Regions from separate parts of the Desulfitobacterium dehalogenans ATCC 51507 genome, predicted to be linked through region 3. Evidence: riboswitches for the same ligand, from Rfam matches in the RefSeq annotation. Region 3 holds a riboswitch; each other region holds the start of a gene.
The links. A riboswitch is a leader RNA that binds a small molecule or an ion and turns the genes downstream of it on or off. The one in region 3 is predicted to bind S-adenosylmethionine.
Positions count from the first base shown of each region.

Region 1: it holds a riboswitch for S-adenosylmethionine, as region 3 does, so the genes downstream of both, DESDE_RS06725 (methionine ABC transporter ATP-binding protein) here and metA (homoserine O-acetyltransferase MetA) in region 3, are expected to answer to the same signal.
Region 2: it holds a riboswitch for S-adenosylmethionine, as region 3 does, so the genes downstream of both, DESDE_RS06345 (trans-sulfuration enzyme family protein) here and metA (homoserine O-acetyltransferase MetA) in region 3, are expected to answer to the same signal.

Region 1 is NC_018017.1:1,383,930-1,389,790, reverse strand. Features, by position in the region: gene DESDE_RS22185 (hypothetical protein) at 1-682, opposite strand, end outside; gene DESDE_RS22015 (hypothetical protein) at 1,663-1,830, opposite strand; gene DESDE_RS22440 (hypothetical protein) at 2,076-2,246, opposite strand; gene hisZ (ATP phosphoribosyltransferase regulatory subunit) at 2,389-3,540, opposite strand; gene DESDE_RS06730 (YerC/YecD family TrpR-related protein) at 3,542-3,880, opposite strand; SAM riboswitch class I at 4,098-4,198, shown strand; gene DESDE_RS06725 (methionine ABC transporter ATP-binding protein) at 4,279-5,301, shown strand; gene DESDE_RS06720 (methionine ABC transporter permease) at 5,294-5,861, shown strand, end outside.
Region 2 is NC_018017.1:1,308,814-1,314,674, reverse strand. Features, by position in the region: SAM riboswitch class I at 34-135, opposite strand; gene larE (ATP-dependent sacrificial sulfur transferase LarE) at 245-1,048, opposite strand; gene DESDE_RS06350 (hypothetical protein) at 1,100-1,450, opposite strand; SAM riboswitch class I at 1,721-1,819, shown strand; gene DESDE_RS06345 (trans-sulfuration enzyme family protein) at 1,909-3,054, shown strand; gene DESDE_RS06340 (YczE/YyaS/YitT family protein) at 3,051-3,719, opposite strand; gene DESDE_RS06335 (TetR/AcrR family transcriptional regulator) at 4,212-4,862, opposite strand; gene DESDE_RS06330 (ribosomal maturation YjgA family protein) at 4,912-5,304, opposite strand; gene DESDE_RS06325 (GNAT family N-acetyltransferase) at 5,635-5,861, opposite strand, start outside.
Region 3 is NC_018017.1:3,988,543-3,994,403, forward strand. Features, by position in the region: gene DESDE_RS19110 (phosphoglycerate dehydrogenase) at 1-50, opposite strand, end outside; gene serC (3-phosphoserine/phosphohydroxythreonine transaminase) at 77-1,159, opposite strand; gene DESDE_RS19120 (HDIG domain-containing metalloprotein) at 1,658-2,248, opposite strand; gene metA (homoserine O-acetyltransferase MetA) at 2,318-3,241, opposite strand; SAM riboswitch class I at 3,318-3,424, opposite strand; gene DESDE_RS19130 (cysteine ABC transporter substrate-binding protein) at 4,327-5,202, opposite strand; gene DESDE_RS19135 (amino acid ABC transporter ATP-binding protein) at 5,237-5,861, opposite strand, start outside.

The sequences.
Region 1 (5,861 bases), 1.7 Mb from region 3:
TTAATTTATTTGCTCTTTTAGCTCTTTTTATAGTGCCACGCTCTGGGTTTGCAGCCCTTTCCTGTTCACTGATTATCTTGTTTATTTGGTGAATACTGATAATTATATAGATAATCAGTAGTATAACCGTGATTGCTTCTATCTTTATTTTCCATAAGAATTCACTAATTACACACAGCCAGTGCATTCCTGCAAGTTCCAGGGAAACAAGGTATAGTACTGCATGATTTCCGATACTCCAAAAGTCGCTTAAAATAATCGAACACCACAAGGGAAGAAATGACGTGAAGAACATATTCCACTTAAATAGCCTTCCCATAATACCTCCTATTGCGCCTTCTTCAACATCTTTTGATAAAATCGCATGAAGACCTATGTTTATTATAAACAATACTTTATGACCAGAGAATGAGAATTTTCTTATATTATGCCATATTCTGGACAGAAATGACAGATGATTTAGCGAACATTTCAACACGTTCATTATTGCCCTCACCGCCCCTGACAATCCTTTCATATTGTTAAACTTTGATATTAATACACAATTTATCTTCATAGCAAATTGAAATATTCTCTTCAAAAACCAGTATATTTTCAATGGTATTCCTGATAAAAGCTTCCTCATAAATACCATGTTCGCAAACCATTTCACCAAGACACCCTTGAGCCACATTTCATCCAATGTAGGGGAATTAGAACATGTCACTGTTCTTTTCCTCCATCCTCATAGCAGATCTCCAAACCACCTTGCCCCTTTCTGTTCTTCTCCAATAAGATGCTCAGCAATCACACACACGAGCAAATCCCCCAAAAGATATTTTCGTTGTATTTGCTTCCACTGGGTTCTACTGTGCCATCCTCTTTATAAACTAATCTTCTACGCCTTGCCATTTCTTCCTGAACTTTATTAAACACTTCAGCAGAAACAATCGCCGGATGGCTGTCTTTTACGTAATACCGATAGCGTTATCCAATAATTTTGCTTTTCTTTCCGGTCATAAAGTCCTCGGTAAAAATCTTTTGTAACAGCGTATCACCCTTGTACTTTTCGTTCTTCAACATCTTCTAAATCGTTTTCGTATCTCAAACCTCTTTGCCGGTTACAGTTTTAATCCCCTGGGACTCCAAAAGAAAAGACGTGAAAGCATCATCCTTTCACGTCAAAGCATATTTCAACAACAATCCTGCGATCCCGCTTATAGCAAGCGTTTTGACGTTACAGCAGGATTATGGTCTCAACGATCACCGTTATATTGTTGAAGAATGATCAATTTAAACCCCCAATTCTCAATTGACGTATGGCCGGCTTACCAAACCTTCTTGGTACAAGACTATAAGCTGATTCCTCTAATAAAATCAAACCTAAGCTAATTAATCAAAGAAGATGGCTCCATCGGAAAAATCCCTGAATTGGATTTTAATTTTATAGTAGCTGAACGGGAACAATGCAAAAAGAATTTCGATCCGACCTGCTGCTTTCAGTGTCTTACATTCCTTAGTTTCTGATCAACCGTTAACGTAATAGCCAATATTAAGTAGCCTATAGAAACCGGCAGAAAAAACCTGAATAGCCTAATAAACATGTCCCCAAACACGACAACGTTGTCGCATTTGAGGACAAACCCCGTTCCCTCCGCTTTACTAATCAGAGCCCAAACGTCCTTAGTCACACTCACCGCGTTCATCCGGAATGACCATGACTTTCCCCTTCGAAAGACTCTCCCCGTCCATGAATTCCTTTTCGCCCTCCTGCTGCGCTTTTAAAAGGATATCCATGACATCGGCGACTTTAGCCGCCAGTTGAAAATACATCTTTTCATAATCCGTCATTTTAATCTATACCCCCCTATTTCAAGCAGCGGCAAGGCTCCAGGTCTTGACCCGGTCCTGCCGTCTGCTTTTATAGGGGAAATTAAAAAGCACATGCGAGGTTTTTTTCACCCTACACATGCGCTATGCTTCGTTATCTGCTGAATCCTAAACACCTAACCCCGTTCAACCGGAAGCAAACCGGCTGTAAACAGAAAAGCAATCCGCATAACCGGTATGCGAACAGTTCCTTTCCGCTGCCAGGGTCAGGAATAGGCTGAATCTCCTGCTGCGTGAAGCCGCACAGTCTGCTCCCCGCCCCATCCCACTATACCCACCTCACCCGCAGCACAGGCACTTTGCTTGTGCAGAAACGGGCAGCGTTGTATAATAAGAATGTCGTCGTGGACAGCTTGACTGTTACGTGTAGGTGCCAACACACCTGCTCGTGCCTGGAAGTGCTCCAACACTTTCAGGTCACGGCGACTTTTTAATTTCCACCTATTTCTAATTATAGCTTTTTTGAGGGGAATTGCAAGGCATGGGAGAGCGGGAATCATCATAAACCTTTTTATTGAATCACCTTGCGCAAACTACTTCCTTGATTCCTTTGCGGTTAGCCGATTCCACAGCTTGTTCCTGTGTAAAGCTTTCCAGACACATCTCCACACGTTTTCCTGGTTGGCGGAGTTTCCGGGCTTCAGCGATAACTTTTGAAACATCACTGCCATAGACAAGAACTTCCGGGATTTCAGCATTGGAGCAGGTCATTTGCTCGATGATAGCCTTTAGATTGATAGCAAACCCTGTAGCAGGGGCATCCTCCCCAAATTCACCGTATAGGGAGTCATAACGCCCTCCTTCAACAACAGGGAAGCCCACTCCGGGAACATAGCCTTCAAAGACTGCACCCGTATAATAACTAAAGCCACGTAAAATCCCCAGATCCAGGGACACATAGTCCTGAACTCCGAAATCCTTTAAGTATTGATACACCTGCCTCAGGGCATCCACCGCTTCCAGTAATGAGGGCTGCTGACTCCATTCAAGAACTTGATCCAACATATCCTCTTTACCATGAAGGTGAGGAAGCTTTAAAAGAATCTCCTCGACTCTGAATTCAAAACCATAGTCCTTAACCAATCTTTCGATCCCCACGAAATCCTTGCGGGCAAGCTTTTCTTGATAGCTGAATTTAAATTCCTGAGGAACTCCCAACTCAGCCATAATACCTTTAAATATACCCATATGTCCCAAATTGATTTGAAAACCCATTCCGCCGATTTTGCGGAGAGCTTCAATCGCTAAGGCGACTACTTCGGCATCCGCCGCAGGGGAGGCTGATCCGATAAGCTCTACTCCTACTTGCCTGAATTCTTGTTTATGAGATTTAGAATAGCGGAAGACATCCGCTGCGTAACATAATCGCAAAGGAAAGGCAGTCCCCCGCATCCGGGTGCTGACCATCCGGGCGATGGGAGTGGTTAACTCCGGACGCAGCACCAGGACATGGCCCTGACGATCAAAGAGCTTAAAGAAACTATCCCCTTCTTCTTCGACCGGCTGGATGCATGCCCCATACTCCAAGGTCGGAGTGACAACCTTCTGATAAGCCCATGCTTTGAATAAATCCAGCGCAGAGGCCTCTGCCCGCTCTTGTAAGGCTAACTCATCTGGAAGAATATCATGCATCCCTTCCGGGATTCTTAAGCCCAAAGAACTTCGCGGCATATTAGTCCTCCTCCTTTTCCTTCTCCTCCAGACGCTTCAGGACCATCTGATAACCGTCGGCCCCAAAGTACAGGCACCGCTTGACCCGACTAATAGTAGCCGTGCTGGCACCTGTGGATTGAGCAATGGTGGTGTAGGTCACATTCTTTTCAAGGAGTTTGGCCACTTCCAGGCGCTGAGCCAGGGATTTAATCTCCGCCACCGTAGCGATATCCTGAAAGAACCTATAGCATTCTTCCCGATCCTTTAATAATAAAAGAGCGTCAAAAAGCGCATCCGTTAAGGAATCACGCAAGCGCTGATCAATTCCCTTAAAATCATCGTCATTATATTCATTCATTATCGATCATCTCCTTATACTTCTATACTTTAATTTATTAAAGTATGAGGTCCTTGTCAATATTCATAATCCTTCTTAAGAAAATTTGTTTAAAAAAGAAATGTCCTTTGATCATAATAAGAACTGTTGTAAAAATTACTTGCCAAGACCCTATGTTCTATGTTAGTATATTGTCTATCAAGATTTCGACTGAAACTTGGCTAAAAATCAATAAACACTCTTATCCAGAGTAGGTGGAGGGACTGGCCCGATGAAACCCGGCAACCGACATGAAAATGCACGGTGCTAAATCCTGCAGGAAATACTGGGAGATGAGAGGAAACCCGACTATAACTCCGCGGATTTCCTCGTGGAGTTTTTTATTATATTGAGTTAGAACCTAACGAGGAGGAACAGCGTTGATTAGAATTGAGAACTTAACAAAGGTTTACACCTCCCGCAAAGAGCAAGTTGTAGCCATTCAAGATATCTCCCTTCATATTCCCAAAGGCGCTATATACGGCATCATCGGTTTAAGCGGCGCGGGTAAAAGTACCCTGGTCCGTTGCATCAATCGCTTGGAAGAGCCTACCGGCGGTAAAATCGTGATCGATGGTCAGGACTTGACGGCGATGTCTGCTCCTGAGCTCCGGCAAGCCCGCCAAAAGATCGGCATGATCTTTCAGCACTTCCATCTGCTCCAGTCCCGCACCGTTTTTGATAATATTGCCTTTCCCTTAGAGATTGCCGGTTTTAAAAAACTGGAGATAGAAGAACGAGTTAAGGAGCTTCTCCCCTTAGTCGGTTTAGAAGATAAAGCTTATGCCTATCCTTCCCAGCTCAGCGGCGGTCAAAAGCAAAGAGTGGGGATCGCTCGTGCATTGGCCACCAATCCCAAAGTACTCCTTTGTGATGAAGCTACTTCCGCCCTTGACCCCCAAACTACTTTATCCATCTTGGATCTCTTAAAGGATATCAATCAACGCTTCGGCTTAACCATCATCATGATTACTCACGAAATGAAAGTGGTTAAAGAGATCTGCACCGATGTGGCCGTCATCCATGAGTCAAAAATCGCTGAACAAGGGCCTGTGGAATCCGTTTTTATTCACCCCCAGTCCAGTGTTGCCAAAGAATTTATCTCTACCGTATTTCCTAATGAGCTGCCTGGGGATTTGCTCCGTGAACTGGCCACACATCCCAATTCCCAGATCGTACGCATCCAATTCTTAGGCTCACGGGCCTCGGACCCCATCATTGCCGATCTTATGAAAGAATGTGAAGTTCGGGCCAACATCCTCTACGGAAGTATCGACCACCTCCGCTCCACTCTCTTTGGCACCCTGACTTTGGAGCTGCAAGGAGAGCCCGAGCAGTTGGCTTCAGCTCATCAATATCTTGCTCAGCGCGAACTTAAAGTGGAGGTGATCAAGCATGTTTGATTTTACCAATCCCCAATACTGGGAAACCATCTATCGACTTCTGGTCCCTGCCACGGGAGATACTTTATATATGGTTATCGTCTCCACTCTGCTGGCCTATCTTATGGGCGTTCCCCTTGGGGTTATTCTGGTCATCTCTTCCCCCGAGCATATCTCACCCAATCCCTGGATAGAACGCACCCTCGGGACGGTGATCAACATCTTCCGTTCAATACCCTTCATCATTTTGCTCTTGCTCTTGATTCCCGTCACTCAGGCCATTGTCGGCACCTATATCGGTACAACGGCGGCAATAGTACCTTTAGTCATTGCCACTGCACCTTTCGTAGCCCGCATGGTGGAGAATTCACTGAAAGAAGTTCCTTATGGAGTCATTGAAGCAGCTTTATCCATGGGTTCTTCCCCTTGGCAAATTATCTGTAAAGTACTTTTACCCGAGGCTAAAGCCTCTCTCGTCTTAGGCGTCGCTATCACTACCATCAGTGTCGTTGGGTATACCGCCATGGCGGGAGCCGTAGGAGGCGGCGGCTTGGGAGATGTCGCCATCCGCTATGGACAAC
Region 2 (5,861 bases), 1.6 Mb from region 3:
CATATTCCAGGAAGAGCTTATGTCTTATATTTTTGCTCATCTTCCAGGAATAATCCTGCTGGAATTAGCACCACTGCCACATAGGCCGGTTGCCGGGTTTCATCGGGCCAGTCCCTCCGCCACTCTGGATGAGAAGTATTCAATTTTTCATTATTATATGACAGTAAACAAAGTAATGTCAATAGAGCAGAGTGATATATTACAGAACAATGTGATCCCTTCACTGTAGAACTATGAAGTAATGCTACAGAATTGGTATTCCTTCGTTTAGACTGCCGCTTCGAAAACCCTCTAAATCCAGAGTAACATAGGTAAACCCTAATTCCTTGAGGGGCTTGACGATAGTATCGAGGTCCAGTTCCATAAGTTTCAAAAAATCTTCTTTAGGAATTTCCAATCGGGCCACATCCTGGTGATAACGCACTCTTAAATTTTTAAATCCTAGTTCTTTAAGTAAAGTTTCCGCTTTCTCTACGCGCCGAAGCTTTTCGATCGTGATCTCCTCTCCGTAGGGAAAACGAGAAGATAGACAAGGACTGGAGGGCTTATCCCAAGTTGAAAGTCCCATCTTCTTGGAAAATTGACGAATCTCTTCTTTGCTCAAGCCCGCTTCTTGTAACGGACTCCTTACCCCCAAGGCTCTCGCTGCTTGCATGCCAGGACGGTAATCTTTTAGATCATCAGCATTACTCCCATCAAGAACCCAATTAATCTTCTTCTCTTGGGCAATGCTCAAAAGCTTTGTAAACAGCTCATTTTTGCAATGAAAACAACGGTTCTGAGGGTTCTTTACAAACTCCTCCTTGTCCATTTCTTCAGTTTTAATTACTAAAAACTTTGCCCCAAACTCTTTAACCTGCTGCAAAGCATTGTTATAATCAGCAGAAGGCATCGTTTCCGAAGCACCGATGACAGCAAGACAATGATCCCCTAAAGTTTCATGAACTACTTTTAAGAGAAAGGTGCTGTCCACCCCACCCGAAAAAGCTACCACAACTGATTCCATTTCCTTAATGATTTGCTTTAAGTGATTCAGCTTTGCTTGCATGATTTACCTCCAGATTACTCAAACTTAATTAAATTTCACGCTTTAATCGATCTATTCTTTAGAATTATCGCTAACATAGTAGTTTCTCAGCCTCTCCATTCTTTCAGAATACTCCTCTTGAGTCAAGATTCCTTGCCCGACTAATTCCGAAAGCACTTTCGTATAGCGTTCTAATTCTTTCATCTTTTTACTTGAAACTTTCTTATGATTGTAAAACTGTATAACCTCTTCTAATTCATTATTATCCAGCACCCCGATATCCCGCAACCTGACCAGGCTTAACTCACCTTCCTCATTAACCGCAACATCATTGGAGCTTTGGATCAATGGCTGTATAGCCAGCCTTACAGCAAGAAAGATAATAATGAAAAGTAATATTGGATATACAAGGATTGCCTCCATTGTTATGACTCTCCCCTCTTTTTCATACCTTACTCCTTTACACAGTCATGAATTTTCTCTCGGTTAGGGTACTCTCTAATGCTTGCACACATGGAACTGAATTTTAGCTCCGCTTAACTAAGATATTCTCAAAAAGCTAGGATTTTCCTCTTTTCAGAACGAAGTACACTAGAACACGAAAAATTCACTTGCAAAGCCCATAGGAATAGTATAGTATTATCTAAATATCTTATTAAGCTAAAACGAATTAAATATGGACTTATGTCAAAGCTCTTATCGAGAGTGGCGGAGGGACTGGCCCAATGAAGCCCGGCAACCTGCATATGTGAGGTGCTAAATCCAGAGAACTATTAGGTTCGAAGATAAGAGGACGTGGAAACAATTCACGACCTCTTTCGAGGTCGTTTTTGTTTACGCACAACAACTTTATTGATTGCTCAAGTGTCTAAAGAGGAGGAATGAGAATGAATATTTTAACCGAACTGGCTCAGATCGGCAACCGCCGAGATCCCAATGGAGCGATTAGCTTTCCAATTTACCATTCATCCACCTTTGCTCACCCTGGCTTCGGTGAAAGCACAGGCTTTGATTACTCACGAACCGGCAACCCTACCCGCCAAATTCTGGAAGACGCTATGGCAAGCATAGAAGAAGGTACCAAAGGGTTTGCTTTTTCTTCAGGCATGGGCGCCATCACCACTATTCTCTCCTTATTTTCTCAAGGAGATCATCTCCTTGTTACAGAAGATCTTTATGGGGGAACCTATCGCATCCTTAAGGAAGTCTTCAACCGCTTTGGTCTTCAAGTGACCTTTGTGGATTCCAGCAATCTCAGGGCCATAGAAAAAGAGATCCGCCCCGACACAAAAGCCATCTTCACCGAAACACCGACCAACCCTCTAATGAAGGTTGCCGACCTTAAGGGGATCGCTTCCTTGTGCCAGATGCACGGTCTCTTAAATATAGTGGACAATACTTTTCTTACACCCTATTTGCAAAAACCACTGAACCTGGGTGCAGACATTGTTATTCATAGTGGCACCAAATATCTCGGTGGTCATAATGATGTCGTGGCGGGCCTCGTAGTGGTTCAAGGAGAAGAGCTTGCAGCTCGCTTTGGACGTTTGCAGAACTCTCTCGGCGCTACATTAGGCCCCCAAGATTCCTGGCTAATTATCCGGGGTTTGAAAACCTTGGCCCTGCGCATGAGAGCACAAGAAGAAAATGCCCTCCAGATTGCACAATGGCTGGAGATGCATCCCCTTGTCACCGAGGTCTATTATCCCGGACTTGAGCATCATCCCGGATATGCAACTCAGCTTGAACAAGCCCGAGGCTTTGGTGCTATGCTATCTTTCCGAGTAAAAAGTCCCAGCTTAATCCCCGAAATATTAAAATCTCTCAAGATTATTTCCTATGCAGAGAGCCTTGGTGGTGTAGAATCTCTAATCACTTATCCCGCTACCCAAACCCATGCTGATATTCCTCACGAAGTAAGGGCAAGGCTTGGGGTGGACGATTGTCTTCTCCGGTTATCCCTAGGTATCGAAGCCGCCGAGGATCTCATTGGAGATTTAGAACAAGCTTTAAAGCAGATGCTTTAGGCATCTTCTCCAACGGATTTCTTATAAAACCCCTTCAGATTCTTAACGGTCTCATCAATGGTCTCATGTTTGACCGAAGTCGCATCAAATTTCACCCAAGCAAAGACCGTTTGTACGCAGATCCCTATTCCAAATGCAGAAATAACTGTACCAATTCCTACGGGTCCGCCCAAAATCCAGCCGATCAAACATACCGTTACTTCAATAATCCCACGGCAAAGCCCTATCGATAATTTAGTCTTTCTCTCTAAAGCCACCATTAGACTATCCCTTGGGCCTGCTCCAAAACCAGAGGCAATATAGAGATAGGAGCTAAAGGCGCAAAGGAATAATCCAAGGATGAGCATAATCATCCCTGGAATAAAACTCTGCATCTCAGGGATTAGTTTTAAGGGTAACAGTAAGTCAATATAAATTCCGATAGCAAATATATTAAAGATAGTGCCAATACCCAACTTCTCTCCAAGCAAAACGACTATGATAGAGATCACCAAACTGGCCACTATAGAAACATTTCCAATTGTGATGCCGACAGTATCGGCAGTCCCCCGATGGAACACATCCCAGGGGGCATAACCTAAATTGGCTTTCATGGTCATAACAATTCCGAAGGATAGTAAAAAAGTGCCTAAAAATAAATACACAAGCCTTTTCCACAAATTCATATCCGCACTTCTCCTCAATATCTCCTGATTGATTATCTAATAAGTGTAACATTTTATTGAGCACATTTCCAAACCTTTATTTTATTTCTAACGTATATCTTACTCATAAAACGGTATTAGGACCGGGAGAAGACAAAGACTAAAGTGGAAGCCATAGCGGAGCTGTAGCGTCATTGACCCAGTTTGAGCCGGAGATTATGAAAGTGTTTGTAGGAAAGGCTTTATGAGCACCTCACAACCAAAAGAAGGCTAATGCTTGTAATGATAAAAAACGCGATACCTGTTAGATAAAACGTAAACTGTACCGCTGAACTTCCAACTATAGAAATTGTTTGACCGATAGTTATCGTAAAAAAGCTTCTCTTCCATGGCTGTTTTGTATTGGTTGAATTGATACTCATACTCACATCTCCTATTTCTAAAATATACCGACGTTTGGTATGTATCTTTTTAAAATAATAGCTATTCTCTACATCCACCTGTAAAGAATAGCTATTTCTGTTTTTGGGAAAGCGAATGGAGTTCGTTAATGGATTGAAGAACCTCTTCCGTAAATATAGGGACCCCTATTTCTTCAAATACATTTCTTGCAAAGAAAATTATGTCCTTTAACTCATTGGGAGTCCAAGAATACATCCACGGGTTAAACCAAACGTTAAAAAATAAGAGAATCATCTGGGCAAGCCGACGGGGTTGAGCTGTATGAATGGATCCATCTCTAATACCTTCCTCAATAACACCTGTAAGCAGGTCGGCTGCAGAGCCCATAGTATCTCGCATATGAAGAGCCAATAATTGAGGATTTCTAAGAAACGGCGGTACGGTCTGATCGAGAGCCTCGTGTTGGGCCGATTGTATAGAAAACATAAGCATCTTACAAAGTTTATCCAACCCGGATATGCCGGTATCGTGAGCAACTGTTTTTATATCCGCTATCCCCTGCTCAGCTAATCTTTTATTCACCGCATCCATAATTTCTTCTTTTGACTTGAAGTGATGATAAATAGCGCCTTTACTCAAATCTCCCAATTCATCGATGATATCCTGTATCGTCGTATGCTCATATCCTTTGGACATAAATAATTTCATGGATGTATCGAGAATGCGGTTTATCGTTACTTCAGGATATTTATTCCGTGCCATAGTAGTACTCCATCTTTATATACATACTTTAAGTATGTATACGTATATGTCAAGGTAGGTAAGAGTTTATCAACCTATCTATAACTGCTCCCACCGCTACTCCGATGGTATAGGCTACTAAATCCCTCCACAAAAAGCCATACCCTAGCACCAAACCACCCAGCCGGGTTTGCCTTATAGCATCAATCCAGGGAGCATGATAAAGCTGACTGATTTCAATTCCAAAGGTGAAAAGCAAAGCTACTGCAGCAAGCCAGCCGGTTCCTTTCAACCTGAAAATAAAGCAAAACATAAAGAAAACCATAAGTGCCCATAAGGCATCTCCCAAGTAAAGATTGATTGTATAGGGCAAATACCCCGAAAACTGCCGGCTGCTTAAGCCAAGTATTATTGTTACTCCAACAAAGATAAGGTAAGTCCATCGATTTCTTTTTGCTGCCATAATCATTTCCTCTTTAAAACAATAACAACTATGCTTCAGTAACTCCTCCGGTGCTGATTATACTTAATTCTTCTCCACCTGTTTTAAGCATACAGAGTTATCCCATTAAAAGCAATTTTAATAAACTGAGTACGGAAAGTGTAACGAGGCCGATTCCCCCGCTCCTTTCCGTTAACTTTATCTTCTCATCGGGCAAGGGGAGCCTTTCCCTCACCCAGTCAATATATCTTTTACTATAGGTAAGTGTAACAATACTATTCCTGCAAATAGCACAAAAATCCATAAAACCATACTAAACCACTCAGGCATCGCTCACCCCCACAGGTTAAGTTAAGACTGAAGATTATAATTTGCTCTGTTTATTCTGGCCATTAGATATTCATCTTCATATTTTCCATTTCTTATTGCCGCCAAGCGCTTTATTCCTTCTTTTTCAAATCCAAACCTTTCATACAAATGTATGGCTCTAGCATTGTCTACAAATACAGTTAATTCGATTCTAACTAACATTAGCCAGTTGTCCGCAACATCTATAAGTCTTCCTAACAAGGCACTGC
Region 3 (5,861 bases):
AGCTTTAATCCCGCTTCGGAAATATTATTCAGGCAATTGATTTTAAACATTAAAAACACTCCTCTTTTTATAATTCTTACTTATTTTCTGCTTCAAACTTTTTCATAAACTCCACTAAATCCTTGACCCCTTGGATCGGCATGGCATTGTAAATGCTGGCCCTCATCCCTCCCACTGTACGATAGCCTTTAAGGTTCTCAAAACCTGCGGCCTTGGCTTCTTTGATAAACTTGGCATCCAACTCCTCAGAGCCTGTCACGAAGGGAACATTCATTAAGGAGCGATCCTTTTTCACCACAGTTCCTTTAAACATGTCACTGGCATCCAAGTAATCATAAAGGATGGCAGCCTTTTCCTCGTTAATCTTTTTCATAGCCTCCAGTCCGCCCAGTTTTTTGAGCCATTTGAACACTTTACCGCAGATATATATTCCATAGACCGGCGGTGTATTATAGGCGGAGTTGTTATCGAAATGGACTTTATATTTGAGCATCGTGGGGGTCCCCGGCAAAACATCCTCCGTGATGAGGTCCTCACGAATAATGACAATCACGACCCCGGCAGGACCCACATTCTTTTGGGCTCCGGCAAAAATAAGTCCATATTTTGTAACATCAATGGGTTCAGATAGAAAATTCGAGGACATATCGGCAATCAAGGGTTTATCCCCCACATCAGGAAGTTTATTAAACTTGGTTCCAAAGATGGTATTGTTGTGGCAGATGTAGACATAGTCCGCATCCTCGGAGAATTTTAAATCTTTAAGGTCTGGAATATAGGAATAGTTCTGGTCCTCTGATGAAGCGATGACATTAATCTTTCCGTACAGCTTTCCTTCGGAAATGGCTTTCTTGGCCCACTGTCCTGTATTCAGATGATCCGCCACCCGATTCTTCATAAGGTTCATGGGAATCATGGCAAACTGTTGGGACGCCCCTCCCTGAAGAAAGAGAATTTTATAATGTTCAGGAATATTAAGCAACTCTCTTAGGTCCTGGGCGGCCTCATTCATCATCCCCTCAATCGTCTTGGAACGGTGGCTCATCTCCATAACGGACATGCCCGTTCCCTGGTAATCCAGCATTTCCTCTGCGGCTTCTCTTAGAACTTCTTCAGGCAATACTGCCGGCCCTGCTGAAAAATTGTACACTCTTTTCATTTGAAATATCCCCCTTATTTATAAATATTTATGAATGTTAACATATATTGGGTTGTCCAGGGTAGATAAAAACCCACCCCAGTCTTTGGGGCGGGTATTCCGCGGTGCCACCCAAGTTCCAGCCTTTACGGTTTACGGGCAGTAAGCCCTACCACCTTCCTCCTTCGTGTCGTTAAGGAGAAACTATGGTAGTGCGGCGCGGATAATAAATAAAACCTCTCATCCCAAATCAGGGACGAGAGGTTATTCCCGCGTTGCCACCCATGTTGCCGTAATCGGCCAACTTATGTCCGCGATATCGGGCGGAACCCGTCACAATTCATCATTGGCCACTCCAGGATGGAATCCGCTTCGCTTCTATGACTGACTTGCACCAACCGTCAGCTCTCTACACATATTCGGCACCGGATGTCCCTTCATCGTGTTGGACTATAGATCTACGCTGTTATGATTCTAATCTATTACAGGCCTTTTTGTCAAGTGTTATGGCTAAAATAATTATTTCCCTGCTTCGACATTGCCTTCTAAGCCGATCTCAGACGCGATGGCGCGCATTCCATTAATGGTCTCTTCGATGATTTCATTTAAGTCCTTACCCAGGCGGTTGGCACCGGCTTCAATGACTTCCCTGTTGACATTCTCAGCGAAGCTTTTTTGCTTCCATTTCTTTTTGACCGATTTGGTGGTCAGGTCATGAAGGCTCTTGCTGGGACGAAGCAAGGCTGTGGCTGAGACCAAGCCTGTTAATTCATCGATGGTAAACAAAACTTTTTCCACGTTCTCCCGGGGTTCTACATCATGGACCAGACCATAACCATGGCTTTCAATAGCCCGGATGAACTCCTCCGGCAATCCTTTGGGAGTAAGGATCTCCCGGGTTTTGCGACAGTGTTGATCAGGGTACATCTCAAAGTCGATATCATGCAATAACCCGATATTTCCCCAAAGGTCAGGATCTTCTTGATAAAGGGAGGCAAAATGGCGCATCACAGCTTCCACCGTTATGGAGTGACGCAATAAGGTCTCACTTTTTACATAGTCATTGAGAAGTTGCCAAGCAGCCTCTCTATCCCGTGTATAATCCAGCATCCGACATCCTTCTTTCTCATAGTTTATGGTTGGTCTTAACAGTCTCAATAGAATGATTAGACCTAGAACTTAGATATTGCCTAATTCTTCAAGGTTATAGGGTGTTTCCTGATAGACGTAGTAGTTCAGCCAATTGGCAAAAAGCAAATTAGAATGACCTCTCCACTTGACGATGGGGGTCTTCATGGGATCATCCCCAGGATAGTAGTTCTGAGGAATAGTGATGGGTAGCCCTTGGGATATATCCCGATCATACTCCGATTTTAGGGTGTGAGGATCGTATTCGGAATGACCTGTAACAAAAATCTGCCGACCGCCCTTGGTCCCGATGAGATAGACTCCGGACTCCTCAGATTCCGAAAGAATCTCCAACTCCGGCACCTTGACAATATCTTCTTTTCTTACCTCTGTATGCCTGGAGTGGGGAACATAAAAGACATCATCAAAGCCTCTGAGCAAACGGATATCCTTGCAGTTTAAGGTATGAGGGAATACGCCGAACATTTTTGCTTGTAAAGGATACTTGGGAACACCAAAGAAGTGATAAAGCCCCGCCTGGGCTCCCCAGCAAATGAAAAGCGTGGAAAAGACGTTGCTCTTACTCCAATCCATAATCTTCTGCAGTTCCGGCCAAAAATCAACCTCTTCAAAGGGCATCTGCTCAATGGGGGCACCCGTAATAATCATTCCGTCAAATTTTTGATCTTTAATACTGTCAAAGGTCTGATAATACTTAATGAGGTATTCTTCCGGGGTATTCTTGGAGAGATGGGTTTCCGGATAAAGAAGGGTAATGTCCACTTGCAAAGGAGAATTCCCTAAGAGCCTAAGAATCTGTGTTTCCGTCACGATCTTATTGGGCATGAGATTTAGAATGACAATGCTAAGAGGGCGAATGTCCTGATGCTCGGCACGCCTCTCTTCCATAATAAAGACATCTTCTTTGGTGAGTATTTCTGCTGCAGGCAGGCCATCGGGTACATTAATCGGCATAGTATTCTCCCTTCAATTACACTTGGAAAATAAAGAAAACCTCTTTCCGAGAAAGAGGGCATCGCCAAAAGTTCCTCTCTCATCTATCAATGCTTCCATCGCAGGAATTAGCACCGTTGTATTCATCAGAATACCGGTTGCTGGGTTTCATCGGGCCAGTCCCTCCACCACTCTTGATAAGAAATGGGATGTATTTAATTGCTGACGATGAAAATCGTCATTGGCACTATATTATTATATCTTTTCTTTAAAGTCAATCTGCTCTATAACAAAATTATTGAAGCACACTATATAATACAATAGATTCCTTCATGTCGTAGGCATACGGGCAGAGGCGGAAAAGCTTTTGCTCGGGTCGCGTAGCTTTACGCACAACGCTCACTCTATAGCTCCAGAGCTGGTCAACTCGCTTTCTTAACAGCTACGCCAAACCCCGCTGCTTTCTGCATGTGAACCGGTGGCTTCGCTACGTTAAGAAAGCCTCGTTGACCCGGTCGCTCTTCCGCTAAAGCCGTTCCCTTTTGTGCGTAAAGCTACACTTGCGGGTCTTTTCAACTCTTTTCCGGGTTTTTTTAAGGGTGGCTGGCGATGCCGCGAGGCAGCACCAGCAGATGATGAAAAGCTGTTCAGGTCATCAGGCAGCTTATCCCACATCACGCCCCTCAAACCCGAAAAGCAGCCTAAGGATTTTGCTTTAAGGCAGAGAACGGATTCTAAGCGAGCAGGGTAGCAATCTTCGCGAAAAGACTACAGCGGAGTCGGGTTGGAAACAGGACGTTTCCAACCGGCCATTGAGAACAAGTGCGAAAGCAGTGCTTTCGAGGAGCGAATTGGCCACGAAACCCGGGCGAGGGTTTCGCCCAAGCCGCCTCACCACAGAGAATACTTAGCGGCGCAGGTGCACCCGACGCAGCGGAAGTCTTGAGCGATTAGATTGCTCCGCGCAGCTTATGGAGTGAACGCCGAAAGCAAAATCCTGGAGAACTAGCTTTCCGGGCCTTTTTCATACTAGAAGACGGCTCTCTCCAACTAAAAGCAGGATGAGAACCGTCTTTCTCTTCATTATCCTTAGACCTATTCTATTACTAAAGTTTTCCGCCTTCGACAATTAACTCTTCAGGTTTTACATCATCTCCGTACACGGGGAGAAGAGTCTTTTTATAAGCTTGCCCCACAAAATCCTCTTTACCAATCGCTTCCAACTCTTGATTGATCCAGTTTAAGAGTTCGGTGTTGCCCTTCTTTACTGCCGGAGCAATTGTGTCCGTTCCGCCTAAAGTAGGTACACCTACAGTGAAGCCGGGATTAGATTTTGCCCAAGCAAGCACTTCCGTATTGTCATGAGCTAACGCGGCTCCTCGACCATCTTTTAAAGCTTCAAAAGCTTCCGTGTTTTGATCATACTTGAGAAGTTCGAGGTCAGGGTGATTCTTGGTTAAATAATCTTGAGCTGTGGTTCCTTTATTGACAATAACTTTCTTCCCTTTAAGCTGGTCGATGGAGGTAATCAGAGCCCCGTCAGGTGATACGAGCCCTAGAGAAACCTTCATGTAAGGATTGGCAAAATCAACCTTTTGCTTTCTTTCCTCCGTGACTGTGAAATTAGCCATGATGATATCTACCTTGTTGGATTCGAGATAAGGGACTCTGTTGGCAGCCTCAACCAATACGAATTCCACTTTGGATTCGTCCCCCAAAAGGTCTTTAGCAAAACGCTTGGCAATTTCCACGTCAAAGCCTTGATTCTGTCCATTGGAATCCACATACCCAAAAGGCGGTTTGTCGCTGAATACTCCAATCCTTAAGGTACCACGCTGTTTAATCTCTTCTAAAGATCCTGCAGAGGACGTACCATTTGAGTTATTTGCTGGGTTGGCTCCTGCTTGGCTGCACCCCACAAGCCCTCCAAGGAGTAAAGCGCCTGCTAGTGCGAGGGACAATAATCTCTTCATCTTTTTCATCGTTTCTCTCAACCTTTCTTTGCTTTTTTGTACTCTAGTATTGGAATATATTAAGAAATCGCCTAGCCCGATCCGTGCGAGGATTATTAAAGAACTCCTGAGGTCCAGCAATCTCACAAATATCACCTGAATCCATGAAAACGATTCGATCAGCCACAGCCTGGGCGAAACCCATTTCATGAGTGACGATAATCATGGTCATTCCTTGTTTGGCCAAACCCAGCATAACATCAAGAACTTCTCGAACCATTTCCGGATCAAGGGATGCTGTCACTTCGTCAAAAAGCATAATCTCGGGATTCATACATAAGGCCCTGACGATAGCGATTCTCTGCTTCTGACCTCCGGACAACTCCCTTGGAAAAACGTTTATTCTATCATATAACCCGACTCTTTCCAAGAGGACCTTGGCTTGCTCCAGCACTTGGCTTCTACCCCTGTTCTGAACTTTCGTGGGGCCAAGAAGAATATTCTCAAGCACCGTCATATGGGGAAAAAGATCATAGTTCTGGAAGACCATACCGATCTGCTGACGGATTTTTTTCCAGTCAACATTTTTTCCTATGAGGCTTTGACCTGAAAGCAGAATATCTCCCCCTTGAATGGGTTCAAGACCATTAAGACATCGGAGCAAGGTGCTTTTCCCGCATCCGGAAGGC